2 regions of the Luteimonas dalianensis genome follow, and region 2 is predicted to be linked to the other one. Evidence: riboswitches for the same ligand, from Rfam matches in the RefSeq annotation. Region 2 holds a riboswitch; the other holds the start of a gene.
What was found. A riboswitch is a leader RNA that binds a small molecule or an ion and turns the genes downstream of it on or off. The one in region 2 is predicted to bind cobalamin.
Positions count from the first base shown of each region.

Region 1: linked by a shared signal. The riboswitch ahead of ACOZ90_RS07725 (TonB-dependent receptor domain-containing protein) and the one ahead of ACOZ90_RS03425 (ribonucleoside-diphosphate reductase subunit alpha) in region 2 are both predicted to bind cobalamin.

Region 1 covers NZ_JBMPPO010000004.1:238,183-247,062, forward strand. Annotated here, with positions in the region: gene ACOZ90_RS07700 (GAF domain-containing protein) at 1-360, shown strand, start outside; gene ACOZ90_RS07705 (TfoX/Sxy family protein) at 357-698, shown strand; gene cobS (adenosylcobinamide-GDP ribazoletransferase) at 730-1,455, opposite strand; gene ACOZ90_RS07715 (histidine phosphatase family protein) at 1,452-2,039, opposite strand; gene cobT (nicotinate-nucleotide--dimethylbenzimidazole phosphoribosyltransferase) at 2,036-3,100, opposite strand; cobalamin riboswitch at 3,193-3,429, shown strand; gene ACOZ90_RS07725 (TonB-dependent receptor domain-containing protein) at 3,552-5,417, shown strand; gene gph (phosphoglycolate phosphatase) at 5,458-6,114, opposite strand; gene dinB (DNA polymerase IV) at 6,159-7,220, opposite strand; gene ACOZ90_RS07740 (TetR/AcrR family transcriptional regulator) at 7,262-7,852, opposite strand; gene ACOZ90_RS07745 (efflux RND transporter permease subunit) at 7,845-8,880, opposite strand, start outside.
Region 2 covers NZ_JBMPPO010000002.1:256,083-264,962, reverse strand. Annotated here, with positions in the region: gene ACOZ90_RS03435 (alpha/beta hydrolase) at 1-120, shown strand, start outside; gene zapE (cell division protein ZapE) at 113-1,264, shown strand; cobalamin riboswitch at 1,338-1,570, shown strand; gene ACOZ90_RS03425 (ribonucleoside-diphosphate reductase subunit alpha) at 1,804-4,287, shown strand; gene ACOZ90_RS03420 (ribonucleotide-diphosphate reductase subunit beta) at 4,513-5,574, shown strand; partial or broken gene ACOZ90_RS03415 (flavodoxin) at 5,578-6,048, shown strand; gene ACOZ90_RS03410 (thioredoxin family protein) at 6,061-6,402, shown strand; gene ACOZ90_RS03405 (acyl-CoA thioesterase) at 6,399-6,800, shown strand; gene ACOZ90_RS03400 (fructose bisphosphate aldolase) at 6,904-7,797, opposite strand; gene ACOZ90_RS03395 (DUF3348 family protein) at 8,237-8,880, shown strand, end outside.

The sequences.
Region 1 (8,880 bases), on a different contig from region 2:
GTCTTCCACGCCCTGCCCGACCTGAACTGGGCCGGCTTCTATTTCTACGACGGCACCGAGCTGGTGGTCGGCCCGTTCCAGGGCCAGCCGGCCTGCGTGCGCATCCCGCTCGATCGCGGCGTGTGCGGCGCGGCGGCCAGCACCCGCACCACCCAGCGGGTGGAGGACGTCAACGCCTTCCCCGGCCACATCGCCTGCGACGCCGCCTCGCGCTCGGAGCTGGTGGTGCCGCTGGTGGATGCCGACGGCAGCCTGGTGGGCGTGTTCGACATCGACAGCCCGCTGCCGGGCCGGTTCGACGAAGACGACCAGGCGGGCCTGGAGCGCATCGCCGCCACCTTCATGGAGTCGCTGCGATGAGCGAAGACAAGCTGCGCAACATCGGCCCCAAGTCCGCCGCCTGGCTGCGCCAGGTGGGGCTGCACACCCGCGCCGACCTGGAGGCCGCCGGCCCGGTGGACGCCTACATGCGGGTGCGCCGCGCCGGCTTCCGGCCCAGCCTCAACCTGCTCTACGCGCTGGAAGGCGCGCTCAACGACTGCCACTGGCAGGACGTGCCGGACACCCGCCGCAAGCAACTGGTGGAAGCGGCCGAGGCGGCCATCGCCGAGCTGCCGCTGCCGCGCGGCCAGCAGGAGGCCGGCCCGGTGCGCACCACCATCATGCAGCCCGACCCGGACGGCGACGACTCCCTGTAGGCGCGTGCCTTTGCGCGCACGGGGCGCGCTCCTAGCCGGACGCAAGCACCAGCGCGAGCAGCAGCATCGTTTCCATCACCTCGATGCTGGCCCCCAGGCAATCGCCGGAGATGCCGCCCAGCCGGCGCTTCCAGTACACGCCGACCAGCGGCACCAGCACCAGCGCGGCCAGCAGCGGCGGCGCCGCGAGCAGGCTCAGCGCCGCCAGCGCCACCGCCCACAGCCACACCGCGCGCATGCCCAGCTTCCACGAGAAGCGCTCGGCCATCCCCGCATGCTGGATTGGCGGCAGGCGTCGGCTCCACCACAACGTGCCCCAGCGCGCCCAGGCCGGCAGTAGCACGATGCCGGCCCACCAGGTGGATCCGGCCAGCTCGGCCAGCAGCACCAGCTTGAGCAGCAGCTGCACGATGAGCACCACCACGCCGAACGCGCCCACGTGCGGATCCTTGAGCACGGCCAGGAAGCGATCGGGATCCCGGTGCGCCGCGCCCATGGCGTCGGCCACGTCGCTCAGGCCGTCCAGGTGCAGCGCCCCGGTCACCCAGGTCCACAGCGCCATGGCCAGCACCGCCGCCAGCCAGGGACGATCGCCCAGCCCCCACAGCACCAGCGCCAGCAGCAGGCCGATCACGATGCCGACCAGCGGGTGGTAGACGGCCGAACGGGTCAGGTCGTCATCGCGGAAGTCGTGCACCTGCGGCGTCGGCAACCGGGTCAGGAACTGGAAGGCGAGGATCAGGCGGCGCAGGCTCATGGCTGGGACAGCTCCAGCAGTTCGCCCCACAGCCTGCCTTCCCCGTCCTCTCCCAGCCGCAGCCGCAGCCGCGTGCCGTAGTCGATGCGCAGCGCCCACAGCGCCGCCAGCGGCAGGCCGCAGGCCTGCGTCAGCGCCATGCGCAGCGCGCCGGCGTGGCTGACCACGAGCACCGGGCCATCGCCATCGGCGCCATGGGCCAGCAGCGCGCGCAGCCCGTCCGCGATGCGCTTGCCGAAAATCCCCCAGTCCTCGCCGCCCGGCGGCGGGTGGCGCAGCGGATCGGCATGGAAGGCGGCGACGGCCTCGGCCGGCAGCTCATCGCCGCGCCGGCCGTCCCAGCCGCCGAAGTCGAACTCGGCCCAGCGCGGGTCGATGGTGACCCCGATCCCCTGCGGCGCGGCCAGCGCCAGCGCGGTGTCGTGCGCCCGGCGCAGCGGCGAGGTGACCGCGCGCGCCCAGCCTATGCCGGCGTGGCGGCTGGCCAATGCATCCGCAACGCCCGCCAGCAGCGGCGGATCGCTCCGTCCGTCCATGCGGCCGCGGCGCCCGGTATCCGCATGGCGCACCAGATCCAGGATCACGCCGGCGTTGCCCCCGCCACCGCGGCATCCTCGAAGGTCGCCATGTCGTTGTGCAGGGCGCAGGCCAGCCGCAGCAGCGGCAGCGCCAGGGCGGCGCCGGAGGCCTCGCCCAGGCGCAGATCCAGCCGCAGCAGCGGTTCCGCATCGAGCGCTTCGAGCAGGCGGGCGTGGCCGCGCTCGGCCGAGCAGTGCGAGAACAGCAGCCAGTCGCGCACGCCCGGGTTGATGCGCACCGCCGCCAGCGCTGCGGCGGAAACGATGAAACCATCCACCAGCACCGGTACCCCGCGGCGGGCGGCAGCGATCATGGCCCCGGCCAGCGCGGCGATCTCCAGCCCGCCGACGCGGCGCAGGGCTTCCAGCGCGGGCTGCGGCGCCGCCGCAACCGCATCGCGGTGCAGGTTCATGGCACGCTCCACCACGGCCTGCTTGAGCGCAATGCGGGCCTCGTCCAGGCCGGTGCCGGCGCCCACCAAGTCCGCCGGCGGCAGGTCGCCCAGCATGCAGGCCAGCGCGCTGGCGGCGGTGGTATTGCCGATGCCCATCTCGCCGGGCAGCAGCAGGTCTGCGCCCGCATCGGCCTCCTCCACCGCGCGGCGGCCGGCGTCCAGGGCATGGGCCACCTCGGCGGCGGACATCGCCGCCTCCACGCCCAGGTCGCGGGTGCCGCGGCAGGGCTTGTCCACGACCGCGCCGGCCACGGCGCCGTCCGCCAGCGTGCCCACGTCGCGCAGGTGCAGCGGCAGGCCCAGCTCGCGCGCCAGCACCGAGATCGCCGCGCCGCCCGCGGCGAAGTTCGCCAGCATCTGCACCGTGACCTCGGCCGGGAACGCCGACACCCCCTGCGCGACCACGCCGTGGTCGCCGGCGAACAGCAGCACCGGAACCACCTGGGCGCGGGGCCGGTCGCGGGCCTGCAGGGCGGCCAGCTCGATGGCCAGGGTCTCCAGCCGGCCGAGGGCGCCGGGCGGCTTGGTCAGCTGCTGCTGGCGCGCCCGCGCCCGGTCGGCATGCCCGATCGACGGCGTCCTGCACGCCTGGCTCCACCACCCCTGTTCCATCTGTCCGGCATCCAGTGAAAAGGCGGCATTCTATCGGCTGGCGGCCTCCGACAGCCGCGCACCGGCTTTGGCGCACGCGGCGGCAATGGCTTAAACTGCGCCGACTTTCTGGTGACCCGAGGGGATTCCCCCAAGGGTTGAAACGGGAAGCCGGTGACCTTCCGCCCGCCGCCACGGCGGGGAAGCATTCCGGCGCTGCCCCCGCAACGGTAAGCGTGGAACACCCCCGGCAAACCGCCACTGTGCATCGCACGGGAAGGCGCCGGGGCCGGAGCAGCCGCATCGCTCCTCCCGCAAGCCCGGAGACCGGCCAGGGAGAAGACTGGTTGCGATGCGGAGGGCATTGCGGCGGCAGCGCGCGCCATGCCCGGCACGTCCCTACCGTCGCCCCCATGCATCCAGCCCCACACCGTTACGGTCGCGCGGGCGTGCGCGATGCATGGAGAACCCGATGAAAGCGCAGCACCAGATCCTCACCCTGGCAGTGGCCCTGGCCCTGTCCCCGGCCGCCGCGGCCAGCAGCCTGATCCAGGCCACCGACCTGGACGAAGTGGTCGTCACCGGCACCCGCACCGAGGTGCTGCTCACCGACAGCCTGGTACCGGCGCAGGTCATCGACCGCGAGGAGATCGAACGCACCCAGGCCACCGACCTGGTCGGCCTGCTGCGCGGACGCGCCGGCGTGGACATCAGCAACCAGGGCGGCCGTGGCAAGCTCAGCAGCCTGTTCCTGCGCGGCGCGGAGTCCGACCACGTGCTGGTCCTGGTCGACGGGATCAAGATCGGCTCGGCCACCTCGGGCATGGCGGCCTTCCAGGATCTCGCGCTGTCGCAGATCGAGCGCATCGAGATCGTGCGCGGCCCGCGCTCGAGCCTTTACGGCGCCGAGGCGATCGGCGGCGTCATCCAGATCTTCACCCGCGGCGACGACGCCGAAGGCTTCGCCCCGCACCTGTCCCTCGGCGCGGGCAGCAACGCCACCCGCGAGGTCAGCGGCGGATTCAACTACCGCGGCCAGCGCGGCTGGCTGGGCGCCCATGGCGGCTACCAGCGCACCGACGGCTTCAATGCCTGCCGCGGCTCGGCCGAGCTGTTCGCCGGCTGCTGGACGGACGAGCCCGACGACGACGGCTACCGTAGCGTGTCGATGAACGTGCGCGGCGGCATGCAGCTGACCGAAGCGCTGGCCCTGGAAGGCAGCTTCCTCGACATCGCCGGCGAGAACGAATACGACGGCACCTGGACCAACCGCTCCAAAACCCGGCAGCAGGTGTCCGGAGCCACCCTGGAGTACGCGCCGCAAGACGGCCGCCTTGCGCTCAAGGCCGCGGTCGGCCGCAGCAAGGACCGCTCCAACGACTACCACGAAGACGTGCACATGAGCACCTTCGAGACCCGCCGCGACAGCGCCTCGGTGCAGGCCGACGTGCGCCTGGCGCCGGCGCACCTGCTCAGCCTGGGCGTGGACTGGAGCAACGACGTCCTCGACAGCACCACCGCCTACAGCGCCGACGAGCGCGACAACACCGGCGTGTTCGTCGGCTACGACGGCGGCGCCGGCCGCCAGCGCTGGCAGGCCAGCCTGCGCCACGACGACAACGAGCAGTTCGGCAGCCACACCACCGGCAGCCTCGGCTGGGGCCTGTCGTTCGACAGCGGCCTGCGCCTGAATGCCACCGTCGGCACCGGTTTCAAGGCGCCGACCTTCAACGACCTGTACTACCCGGGTTCGGAGAGCCCGTGGCTGCAGCCGGAGAAGTCCACCAGCCTGAACCTGGGCGTGTCTCAGGCCACCGAGGACTTCAGCTGGTCGTTCAACCTCTACGAGAGCCGGATCGACAACCTGATCGTGTTCACCTACGAGCCGCCGACCTTCCAGGGCGTGGGCGCGAACGTGGACGAAGCCCGCATCCGCGGCGCCGAGGCGACCTTCGGCACCTCGTTCGCCGGCTTCGACCTGTCCACCCAGCTCAGCTATACGGATCCGCGCGATCGCAGCGGCGGCTTCAACGACGACAACCTGCTGGCCCGCCGCGCGCGCGCCAGCGGCCGCATCGACCTGGATCGCGGCTTCGGCCCGGTGCGCGCCGGCATCACCGTGCAGGGCGCCGGCAGCCGCTACGACGACGCCGCCAACAGCGTGCGCCTGGGCGGCTACGCCACCGCCGACCTGCGCCTGGAGTACGCCTTCCACCGCGACTGGACGCTGCTGGCGCGGGCCGGCAACGTCTTCGACCGCGACTACGAAACCATCGCCTGGTACAACCAGCCCGGCCGCGAGTACGGCCTGACCCTGCGCTGGCGCCCCGCCCCCTGACGCCGGACACCCCCGCTGTAGGAGCGCGCATGGCGCGCTCCTACATGTCGAGGGTGAGGAGATCCTGGAAGCGGTCGATGACGGCCAGGGCGCCGGCGGCGCGCAGGTCGAAGCCGCGGGCGTAGCCGTAGCTGACCAGCACCACCGGCATCCCGGCCGCCTGTCCGGCCAGGAAGTCGGTCTGCGAATCGCCGACCATCAGGCAGCGGCCGGGTTCTACCCGCATCCGTTCGGCCAGGTGCAGCAGCGGGCGCGGATGCGGCTTGCGCTCGGGCAGCGTGCCGGCACCCACCACGCCGGCAAAGCGGCCGGCGATGCCCATGTGTTCGAGCATCGGCGCCACGAAGCGCTCCGGCTTGTTGGTGCACACCGCCATCGACACGCCGCGCCTGTCGAGCTCGGCCAGGGTTTCGGCCACGCCGGGATACAGCCGCGGGCTGCGCAGCAGGCAGTCGCCATAGTGGAGCATGAAGCGCTCCATCAGCACTTCCGCACTGGCGCTGCTGCCGAAGTGCTCCAGCGCGGTTTCCAGCAGCATCCGCGAGCCCTCGCCAATCCAGCTGCGCACCAGCGCCTCGTCGGCCGGGCCCAGGCCCTGCTCGGCGAGCATGCGGTTGACCGCCTCGGCGATGTCGGAAGCGCTGTCGACGAGGGTGCCGTCGAGGTCGAACAGGACGGCGGAAAACGGAAACGGCACGGCTCACTCCGGAAAGGCGGGCCTCCTATTGTAGAAAGTGCGTCCTACATGAAGAGGGCGGGCTGGGTGGGGATTTCTTCGCGGTCACGGAAGCCGGACAGGCCGACGCCGGCGAGCCGGTAGCGGGTGTCCGGCGGCAGCCCCACCCGCTCGCGCAGGGCCAGTGCGATCGCGGCCAGTTCGGCCGCCGACGCGGGTGGAACTTCGGGCGTGTGGCTGCGGGTGAGGATGCGGAAGCGGTCGGTCTTGAGCTTGAGCACCACCGTGCGGGGCACGCGCTCGGTCTTGCGGGTGGCGGCCCAGGTCTTGTCGGCCAGCGCGCGGATCACCTCCTCCAGCGCCTCCAGCGGCAGGTCGGTCTCGAAGGTGTCCTCCGAGGAGATCGACTGCACCGGCTGGTGCGGCTGCACCGGACGCTCGTCGATGCCGCGCGCGCGCTCATGCAGGCGCAGGCCGAAGCTTCCGAAATGCGCCTGCAGCTCCTCGCGCGGAATCTGCCGCAGCTCGCCCACCGTGCGCACGCCCAGCCCCTCCAGCCGGCCCTGCATCACCTTGCCCACGCCCGGTATCTTCGCCACCGGCAGCGGCGTCAGGAAGGCCTCCACCCGTGCCGGCGAAATCACGAACAGCCCGTCCGGCTTGTTCCAGTCCGAGGCGATCTTGGCCAGGAACTTGTTCGGCGCCGCCCCGGCCGACGCGGTCAGCCCGGTCACCTCGCGGATCCGCGCGCGGATCGCCTGGGCGGTGGCGGTGGCGCTGGGCGAAGGGATCTTCGGCGCGGTGACGTCCAGGTAGGCCTCGTCCAGCGACAGCGGCTCCACCAGCTCGGTGTGTTCGCGGAAGATCTCCCGCACCTGCTGCGACACCGCCCGGTAGCGGGTGAAATCCGGCGCCACGTAGATCGCGTCCGGGCACAGCCGCTCGGCGCGCGCCACCGGCATCGCCGAGCGCACCCCGTACGGCCGCGCCTCGTAGGACGCCGCCACCACCACCGAGCGCGCGCCGCGCCAGGCCACCACCACCGGGCGGCCACGCAGCGAGGGGTCGTCGCGCTGTTCAACCGACGCGTAGAACGCGTCCATGTCGATGTGCAGGATCTTGCGCACGCCCCATTATCGGCCGCCGCCGGGCAGCCGGTGCGACCGGATCAGGGTTCGAGGATGCCCGGGATCACGCCCTGCAGCGCGGCCAGCAGCAGCCCGCGATCCAGGCCGGGCTCACGCGTCTCGCGCAGCTTCAGTCCTTCGAACAGGCACTGCAGCACCAGCGCCCGCTGCCGGGCCAGCCCCGGCTCCTGGCCGAACCCTCCCGCTTCCGCATCGCGCGCCAGCCACTCGCACAGCGCCTGGCGCACGGTGGCGTCGTAATCGTCCAGCGCCGCGGCAATCTGCGGGTCGCGGGTGGCCTCGGCGGAGATCTCCAGCAGCAGCGCGGCGTTCATGCCACGCCGGGCGCCGCAGGTGCGGGCGTAGTTGTCGGCCATCAGCGTCGCCAGGTCGGGCCGGTCGCTGAGGCTGATTTCCTCGCGCAGCAGCACCAGCTGCTCTTCCACGATGGCCAGGATGATCGCGCTCTTGTTCTCGAAGTAGCGGTAGATCAGCCCGGCACTCATGTCCGCCGTCTCGGCGATGCTGGCCATGCTGGCGCCGTGGAAGCCGTGCTCGATGAAGCACTGCTGGGCGGCGTCGAGGATGCGCTTGCGCTGGGCCTCGACGCGGGCCGTGCGGGGCTCAGCCATCGCTGCTGCCCGCCGCCGGAATCGCCTCCGGCTCCTTGTCGGCCTTGCGCCCGCCGAACACCTTCTGCACCACCACGAAGAACAGCGGGATGAAGAACACCCCGATCAGGGTGCCCACGATCATGCCGCCCAGCACGCTGGTGCCGATCGCGTTCTGCGCGCCCGAGCCCGCGCCCGTGGACAGCGCCAGCGGCGTCACGCCCAGGCCGAAGGCCAGCGAGGTCATGATGATCGGGCGCAGCCGGTCGCGCACCGCCTGCATGGTGGCCTCGATCAGCTCCATGCCGCTTTCCAGGTTCTGCTTGGCGAACTCCACGATCAGGATCGCGTTCTTGCTCACCAGTCCCACCGTGGTCAGCATCGCCACCTGGAAGTACACGTCGCGATCCAGGCCGAACAGGTTGGCGGCCAGCACCGCGCCCAGGATGCCCAGCGGCGCGGCCAGCAGCACCGCGGTGGGCACCTTCCAGCTCTCGTACAGCGCGGCCAGGCTCAGGAACACGATCAGCAGCGACAGGGTGTACAGCAGCGGGGTCTGGGTACCGGCCTCGCGCTCCTGGTACGACAGCCCGGTCCACTCCACGCCGAAGCCCTGCGGCAGTTCCCCGGCCAGGCGCTCGATCTCGGCCATCGCGTCACCGGTGGACACGCCCGGCGCGGCCTCGCCCTGGATCTCCATCGCCGGCACGCCGTTGTAGCGCTCCAGCCGCGGCGAGCCGTACTCCCAGTGGGTGGTGGCGAACGCGGAGAACGGCACCATCTCGCCCTGGGTGTTCTTCACCGACCACTGGTTGAAGTCCTCCGGCGTCATCCGGAACGGCGCATCGGCCTGGATATAGACCCGCTTGACCCGCCCGCGATCGATGAAGTCGTCGATGTACTGCCCGCCCCAGGCCGCGGCCAGGGTCTGGTTGATCGACGCCTGCGGCAGCGACAGCGCCGCGGCCCGGGCCACGTCCACGTCCACGCGGAGCTGCGGGGTGTCCTCCTGGCCGTTCGGACGCACGTTGACCAGCAGGTCGCTCTGC
Region 2 (8,880 bases):
GCCCGGGCCGAGCTGGTGCGCATCCCCGACAGCGGCCACTTCTTCCACCGCAAGCTGATGGATCTGCGCGGGGCGATCAAGAACGGCGTGCGCCAGTACCTGCCCGCCGCGGATGCCTGAGCAAACCCGGACGGCGGCGCCTTCGCAGGCCTACGCCGCCGGCGTGGCGGCGGGCGAGTGGCTGGACGATGCCGCCCAGCGCGCGGTGCTGGTGGAACTGGATCGCATCCACGCCGGGCTGTCGCGACCGCCCGAGCGCCGCGGGCTGCTGCAGCGCCTGCGCGGCGCGGACCCCGCGCCCGCCATCGACGGCCTGTACCTGTGGGGCGGCGTGGGCCGCGGCAAGACCTTCCTGATCGACCTGTTCCACGACGGCCTGCCGCTGCGCACGCTCAAGGGCAGCGACCTGGCGGGCGGCGCGGGCGGGGACGGCAAGTACCGCACCCACTTCCACCGTTTCATGCGCCAGGTGCACGACCAGCTCCAGGCCCACGGCGGCGAGCGCGACCGGCTGGCGCTGATCGTGCGCGGCTGGCGCCGGGCCGGGCTGCGGGTGCTGGTGCTGGACGAGTTCTTCGTCGGTGACATTGGCGACGCGATGATCCTGGCGCGGCTGCTGGAGTGCATGTTCGACGAGGGCATCGTGCTGGTGACCACCTCCAACGTGGATCCGCCCGACCTGTACCGCGACGGCCTGCAGCGCGCGCGCTTCCTGCCGGCGATCGACCTGATCCAGCGGCACTGCAGCGTACTGCGCATCGACAGCGACACCGACTACCGCCTGCGCGCGCTGACCCGCTCGCCGGTCTACCGCACGCCGCTGGACGACGGCGCCGACGCCTGGCTGGAGCAGCGCTGGCACGCGCTGGGCGGCGACGACGGCCACCGCGGCGCGGGCATCGTGCTGGAGGGACGGCGCATCGCGGTGCGTGCGCGCTGCCCCGGCATGGCCTGGTTCGACTTCGACGCCCTGTGCGAGGGCCCGCGCGGCTCCGGCGACTACATCGAGATCGCGCGCGAGTTCCACACCCTGCTGCTGGGCGGCATCCCGGTGCTGGACGACCTGCGCAACGACGCCGCCCGCCGCTTCGTCACCCTGGTCGACGAGCTCTACGACCGCAACGTCAACCTGGTGTGCACCGCCGCGACCGAGCCGGTGGCGCTGTACGCCGGGGAACGCCTGACCGGCGAGTTCGAGCGCACCGCCTCGCGGCTGATCGAGATGCGCAGCGCGGAGTACCTGGCCAGCCCGCACCGGCCCTGAGCCGGGGGAACGGCCGTGGAACCCGAGCCTGCGGATGTTCCACAACATTTTGCGTTGACAAAATCTGTTGCCACGATATGTTGTGCCTGTCGGTTCCGGCGGGCGCTACCCACCGGATGAAAAGGGAAGCCGGTGACGCCGTTCCATCCAGGATCGGCCATTCCGGCGCTGCCCCGCAGCGGTAACTGGGAACGACCCCGCCACGAAGCACTGGAGCCACCACGGCTCCGGGAAGCGGCGGACAAGGTGGAGACGCAAGTCTCCGTGCCCATGAGCCCGAAGACCTGCCGACAGCCGCGCGCATGCACGCCGCGCGGTGCCGGCTGCGGAATCTCCGGGGGGAGATGGCTGGCGAAGCACGCGGGGCCGCCTCCGGCACGGAGCGCAGTCGCCGCCGGTGCGACGCCGCTATTCCATCCTGTGACGAATCCGCCCGCCCGAGGGGGCGAGGCCGCGACGACGCCCCGCGTCGGCGCGCGCCCGTGCCTTCATCGCCTGCCGGGGACGGGCGAGCGTGCGCAACCGATCCGGGAGGAACCATGAGCAGCCACGACACCACCGCCACCGCGCCAGACACGCCCCGGACGCTGACGCCGGACGCCCCCGCCCCGGATGCGTCCACGCCCCGTGCCGCCCGGCCGGCTGCTTCCGATTCCGGGGACAGCGTTCCCTCTCCACCCACTGCCCAGTCCATGCCTATCGACACCGCCCCGCCCGCCGATGCCAACGTCGCCACCTGGATCACCAAGGAGGCCGGCAACCGCCGCATGCCCTACGAGCGTGCGCGCCTGGAGCGCGCCATCGACCGCGTCCACGCCGAGTTCCCGCAGCTTGAAATCGCCGACTACAAGCAGAGCGTGTTCGGCTTCGTGGAGCGCAAGCAGGCGGTCAACGCCGACGACCTGGTCGACCACCTGATCCGCGAGGCCGAGGCGCGGGTGGACGTGGCCGCGCCGGAGTGGGAGCTGTTCGCCGCGCGCATCTACCTGCACCGCCTGTACAAGCGCGCCAGCCGCAACCGCTTCTACGACACCGAGCAGAAGTACGGCTCCTACGTCGGCCTGCAGGAAAGCCTGGCCGACCGAAACGTGTATTCCAACGACATCCTGCGCGCCTACTCCAAGGAGGAGCTGGTCGAGGCCGGGAAGATGATCGAGCCCGAGCGCGACCGGCTGTTCAACTACAACGGCCTGTACCTGCTGGCCACCCGCTACCTGGCCACCGACACCTCGCGCGAGGTGTACGAACTGCCGCAGGAGCGCTGGCTGACGATCGCGCTGTACCTGATGCAGGATGAAAAGCCCCGAGAGCGGCGCATGCAGCTGGTCGGCGAGGCCTACTGGGCGCTGTCGAACCTGTACATGACGGTCGCCACGCCGACGCTGCAGAACGCCGGCAAGACCGGCGGCCAGCTGTCGAGCTGCTTCATCGACACGGTGGACGATTCGCTGCAGGGCATCTACGACTCCAACACCGACATCGCGCGCGTGTCCAAGGGCGGCGGCGGCGTGGGCGCCTACATGGGCTACGTGCGCGCCTCGGGCTCGGCGATTCGCGGCGTGCCGAACTCGTCCGGCGGCGTGGTGCCGTGGATCAAGCAGCTCAACAACACCGCCGTGTCGGTCGACCAGCTCGGCCAGCGCAAGGGCGCGGTGGCCGTGTACCTGGATGTCTGGCACCGCGACATCGAGGCCTTCCTCGACCTGCGCCTGAACAACGGCGACCAGCGCCTGCGCGCGCACGACGTGTTCACCTCGGTCTGCATCCCGGACATCTTCATGGAGGCGGTGGAGCGGCGCGGCGACTGGTACCTGTTCGACCCGCACGAGGTGCACCGGATCAAGGGCTGGTACCTGCAGGACTTCTTCGACGAGAAGAAGGGCGAAGGCACGTTCCGGAAGAAGTACGAGGAGGTGGTGGCCGACGAGCGCATCAGCCGCAGGACGGTCAAGGCGATCGACATCTTCAAGCGGCTGATGGTCAGCCAGCTGGAGACCGGCAACCCCTTCATGTTCTACCGCGACGAGGTCAACCGGAAGAACCCGAACAAGCACGCGGGCATGGTGTATTCGTCCAACCTGTGCACCGAGATCCTGCAGAACATGAGCCCGACGAAGCTCATGCAGGAGATCATCAGCGGCAACCAGATCGTGACCACGAAGCAGGCCGGGGATTTCGTGGTCTGCAACCTGTCCTCGATCAACCTCGGCCGGGCGATCGTGCCGCAGGACGGCCAGGGCGACCTGATCACCGACGTGCTCGAACGCCTGGTGCCGATCCAGGTGCGGATGCTCGACAACGTGATCGACCTGAACCTGCTGCCGGTGCCGCAGGCGACGATCACCAACCGCAAGTACCGGGCGATCGGCCTGGGCACCTTCGGCTGGCACCACCTGCTGGCGCTCAAGGGCATCCACTGGGACACGCCCGGGGCCGAGGACTACAGCGACGCACTGTACGAGCGCATCAACTTCCTCACCGTGCAGGCGAGCATGGAGCTGGCCAAGGAGAAGGGCAGCTATCCCGCGTTTGCCGGCAGCGACTGGCACAACGGCAGCTACTTCCGCGACCGCGACTACAACAGCACCCGGTGGCTGGATCTGTCCGCGCAGGTGGCGGTCAACGGCCTGCGCAACGGCTGGCTGCTGGCGGTGGCGCCGAACATGTCGACCGCGCAGATCGCCGGCAGCACCGCGTCCATCGACCCGATCTACTCGGCCTTCTACTACGAGGAGAAGAAGGACTACCGCCGCCCGGTGGCCGCGCCGGGGCTGTCGCTGGAGACCTGGCCGTACTACGAGAAGGGCGCGTACAAGGTCGACCAGTTCGCGAGCGTGCGCCAGAACGCGCGCCGCCAGCGCCACGTCGACCAGTCGATCAGCTTCAACTACTACGTGCCCAGCACCATCCGCGCCAGCACCCTGCTGGAGCTGCACATGACCGCCTGGCGCGAGGGGCTGAAGACCACCTACTACGTCAGGTCGAACGATATCGACATCTCCGAATGCGAGTGGTGCACGTAACGCGCAAACCCAGCCACACACAGCCTGCAGGAGCGCGCCATGCGCGCGAAGCCGCGTGACACATGAATCGCCAGGGAAGGCACCGCCACGGACGGCTTTCCATGGACGGCCACGGAGCTCCCCCCCACGGACGGGGTCACGCGGCTTCGCGCGCATGGCGCGCTCCTGCCAATGAATTCAATCCGCGTCGGGCGCAATGCCGGCGCAACACGCGAGATCACGCACATGTCCGCTTCCGCACCGCTTACCTCCACGCCGCTCGACCGCATCCGCATCCTCGAGCCGCGCCACCCCAACCGCTCCACCGGGATCATCAACGGCCGCACCTCCGGCATCCTCAACTGGAACGACATCCCCTACCCGTCGTTCTACCGCGCCTACAAGGAGCTTTCGACCAACTTCTGGATCCCGGACGAGGTCGACATGAAGGCCGACTCGCGCCAATACGGCGAGCTGTCGGCACGCGAGAAGAACGCCTACGACGCGATCATCGGCCTGCTGGCCACCCTGGACTCGCCGCAGACGCGTTTCATCTACAACGTCGCCGAGTACATCACCGACCCGGCCGCGCACGCCAACGCGGCGATCATCGGCCAGCAGGAGGTGATCCACAACGAGAGCTACAGCTACGTGCTGTCCTCGATCACCAACCTGGAGAACCAGAAGCGGATCTTCGAGATCGCGCGCACGCACCCCACGATCCTCAAGCGCAACGCGCCGATCATGGAATCGTATGACGACTTCATGCGCGAGAAGACCGCCGAGACCCTGCTGCGCTCGCTGATCCAGTCCTCGATCCTGGAGGGCATCAACTTCTATTCCGGCTTCGCCTACTTCTACAACCTGGTGCGCCAGAACCGGATGGCCGGCACCGGCAAGATCATCAGCTTCATCAACCGCGACGAGCTGGCCCACACCAAGTTCATCAGCGAGGTGATCCGCGCCATCGTCGGCGAGAACCCGGAGCTGCAGACCGGGGAGCTGACCGAGTACGTGCACCGCGCCTTCGAGCACGCGGTGGAGCTGGAGATGGAATGGACGGGCGAGGTGCTGGACGGCATCGACGGCATCAACGTGGACGAGATGGTCCGCTACGTGAAGTACCGCGCCAACAAGATGGCCGGGATGCTCGGCATCGAGAGCCTGTACCCGGACACCACCGACAACGTGATGCCCTGGATCCGGGCCTACGCCGACAACTTCACCGAGACCAAGACCGACTTCTTCGAGATGCGGAACGCCTCGTACAAGAAGACCAATGTCGACAACGGCTTCGACGATCTCTGAACCATGCGCGTCCTGATCGCCTTCGCCTCCCTGAGCGGCAACACCCGCGACGTCGCCCGCGCCGTGCGGGCGCGCTGCGAGGCGCGCGGCCACGCGGTGACCTGGATCGAGACCGATATCCAGGGTCTGGACGCTGTGGGCGACGACCCGCGCCACGACCTCTACCTGCTCGGCGCCTGGAGCGACAACGGTGGCCGCACGCCGCCGGAGATGAAGCGCTTCATCGCGGAGCTGGTCGAGGCCGTGGGCAGGCCGGAGCGGGTGGCCGTGTTCGGCACCGGCGAGACCCAGTGGGGCGAGGAGTACTGGTGCGGCGCGGTGCGGCGCATGGCCGCGTTCTTCGACACCGGCTACCCGCGGCTGGAGATCGAGCAGATGCCGCACGGCGAGCGCGACGCGCTGAAGATCGAACGCTGGGCCGACCACGTGCTGGCGATCGCCGCAAACGGCCCCAACAACAACCCCGACACCGACAAGGCTCCCACCATGCAGACCCTGCACGCCGCCTCAGCCGAGGATTACCACGCCGCCATCGCCGCACACCCACGCCTGCTGGTCGACTACTTCAAGGACGACTGCCCCGGCTGCCGGATGCTGGACATGTCGCTGCAGAAGTTCGCGGCCACGCCCGACGCCGAAGCCGTCGTGCTGCTGAAAGTGAAGCTGGAAACCGTAGGCGAAGACTTCTTCCGCGGCCTGGGCCTGCGCCAGACCCCGACCCTGTCGCTGTTCGCCGACGGCGCGGAGGCCGCCCGCCTGCCCGGCTTCCAGAGCCCGGCGCAGATCACCGGCGCCGTCCGGGCGCACTTCGCCCTGGCCCCGGCATGACGCCGCCCGCGCCCGGCGCGCCCACCGAGGCCCGCCTGCTGGAAATGGTCTTCCCCGACCACACCAACCACCTGGGCACCCTGTTCGGCGGCCAGGCGCTGGCATGGATGGACAAGGCGGCCTTCATCGCCGCCTCGCGCTACGCGCGCCGCACCGTGGTCACCGCGCGCTCGGAGCAGGTCGACTTCAAGCTGCCGATCCGCCAGGGCCAGCTGGTGGAAACCATCGCCCGCGTGGTCGGCGTCGGCCGCACCTCGATGCAGGTGGACGTGGAGCTGGTGGCCGAAGACCTGCTCAGCGGAGAGCGCGAGCTGTGCACCCAGGGGCGCTTCGTGATGATCGCGCTGGACGGGGACGGCCGCCCCACCGGCGTGCCGCCGCTGGCGGCCAGCCAATGAACAGCCCGGAGAAGGTGCCGGGCGGCTGCGCCCGCCGCCTTCGGCGAGCGTGGCGCAGGATCGCGGGGGGCCCGGAACGGCCGCGCCCCCCGGATCGCCGGGCTCAGGCGATCGAGGCCCGGTAGATCGACTCGATCGAGTCGTCCAGCGCGCTGTTGAACGCGTCGTCGTCGTGCTGGGCGGTCAGGCCCTCGGTCAGGGCGCGGCTGAAGCTGGCGATCACGCCGGGGTTCCTGGCCAGCTTGTCGTTGGCGTCGGCGCGGGTGTAGCCGCCCGACAGGGCGACGACCTTGAGCACGGCGGGGTGGTCGACGATTTCCTGGAAGTAGCCGTCAACGCTGGGCAGGGTGAGCTTGAAGATCACCGGGTTGTCGGCGCTGTAGCGCGCCAGGCGCTCGAGGATGCCCTTCTTCAGTTCGACCTCGATGGCTTCCTTGTCGGCGGCCTTGATGTCGACTTCCGGCTCCAGGATCGGCACCAGACCGGCGTCGAGCACCTGCTGGCCCACGTCGAACTGCTGGTCGAGCACGGCGGCGATGCCTTCGGCGTTGTTGGACTTGATGACGGAGCGCTCCTTGGTGCCAAAGACGCCCTTGGCCTTGGCCCGCGCCAGCAGGTCGGCCAGGCCCGGGATGGGCTTCATCAGCTGCGCGCCGTTGGCTTCGTCTTCCAGGCCCTTGTCGATCTTGAGGAACGGGACGACGCCCTTGGTCTCCCACAGGAATGCGGCGGCATCCTGGCCGCCGAAGCTGCCGTCCAGGGTGCGTTCGAACAGGATGGCGCCCAGGACGCGGTCGCCGTTGAAGGCGGGGCTGGTGACGATGCGGCTGCGCATCTGGTGCACGAGGTCGAACATTTCCTCGTCGTTCGACCACGCCGAGGCTTCAATGCCGTAGAGGCCAAGCGCCTTGGGGGTGCTGCCGCCGCTCTGGTCGAGCGCCGCGATGAAGCCCTTGCCCGAGGCGATCCTGTCACGCTGCTGCTGATTCACTGCCACGTCGATGTCCTGTCGTCTGGTGAGTGGAAGGCGGGATTCCGCAACCCGTAATGATACCCGGTGGCGGGGTTGCCTTCCGGCGCGCCGGGGCGCCCGGCTGGGGCTTCGGAAGGACGCCCCACTGGGCTTCGGTGAGACGCCCTGCCCGGGGAGCGGGGTATATCGCTTTTCGCGCGGCAGGGCGTCCTGCCCTGACGCGCGCGCAATACATCCATGTATTGCTTGTCGCGATATACCCCGCTCCCCGGGCAGGGCTCACTCCAACGGTGGTGGCGGTTCTCCGGATGCCGGACGCCGGGTGCCCATGGCGTTTTCCGACGGCGGCGGCATTGCTCCTGTAGGAGCGCGCCATGCGCGCGAAGCCGCGTGACATCCGTGGGGGATCGCATTCGCGACTCCGGGGCACGGTAGAATGGCGGTTTTTTCGCCAGACACCCCAGTGCACGCCTCCCCTCCGGCGCCCGTCGACGCCCCCACCCTCGCCCTCCTGCTCGCCCGCGCCACGGGCGCGGCGCCGGCGGCGCCTGCCATGGCGCCGGGTGCGCGGCTGGGCGAATGGATCGCCTGGTCGCAGGCGGTGGCGCTGTCGCGGGCGCTGGATGCGCCGCCGGCGGAGCCCGCTGAAGGGGGTGCGCCGGACGCCGGCCGACTGGTCGATGAGTGCGCCGGCGCACGCGCGGCGCTGGCCGCCGACATCGAGCGTGGCCCGGCTGCAGCCCCGGCTTCGGCCGGTTTCACGCCCTTCCAGCAGCACATCCAGTCCATCCAGCGCGCGATGCACGGGACCACGGGCCGCCTGCGCGGCGAGCTGCGCGAGTGCCTGGCCGCCGGTTCTGCGGAGCAGGCCCGGCTGGCCGCGGTGGATGCGGCCATGGAGGCGGCGCTCAGCCCGCGCGAGGCGGGGTTGCTGGCCTCGCTGCCAGCCGCGGTCGCGGTGGGCTTCGAGCGGCTGCAGCGGCCGGCTTCCGCGGACGGCGAGGACGCTCCACCCCCTTCCCCCGACGACGGCGAGCCAGCCTGGCTGCCGCTGTTCCGCCGCGAAGTGCGCGACCTGCTGCTGGCCGAGCTGGATCTGCGCTTCCA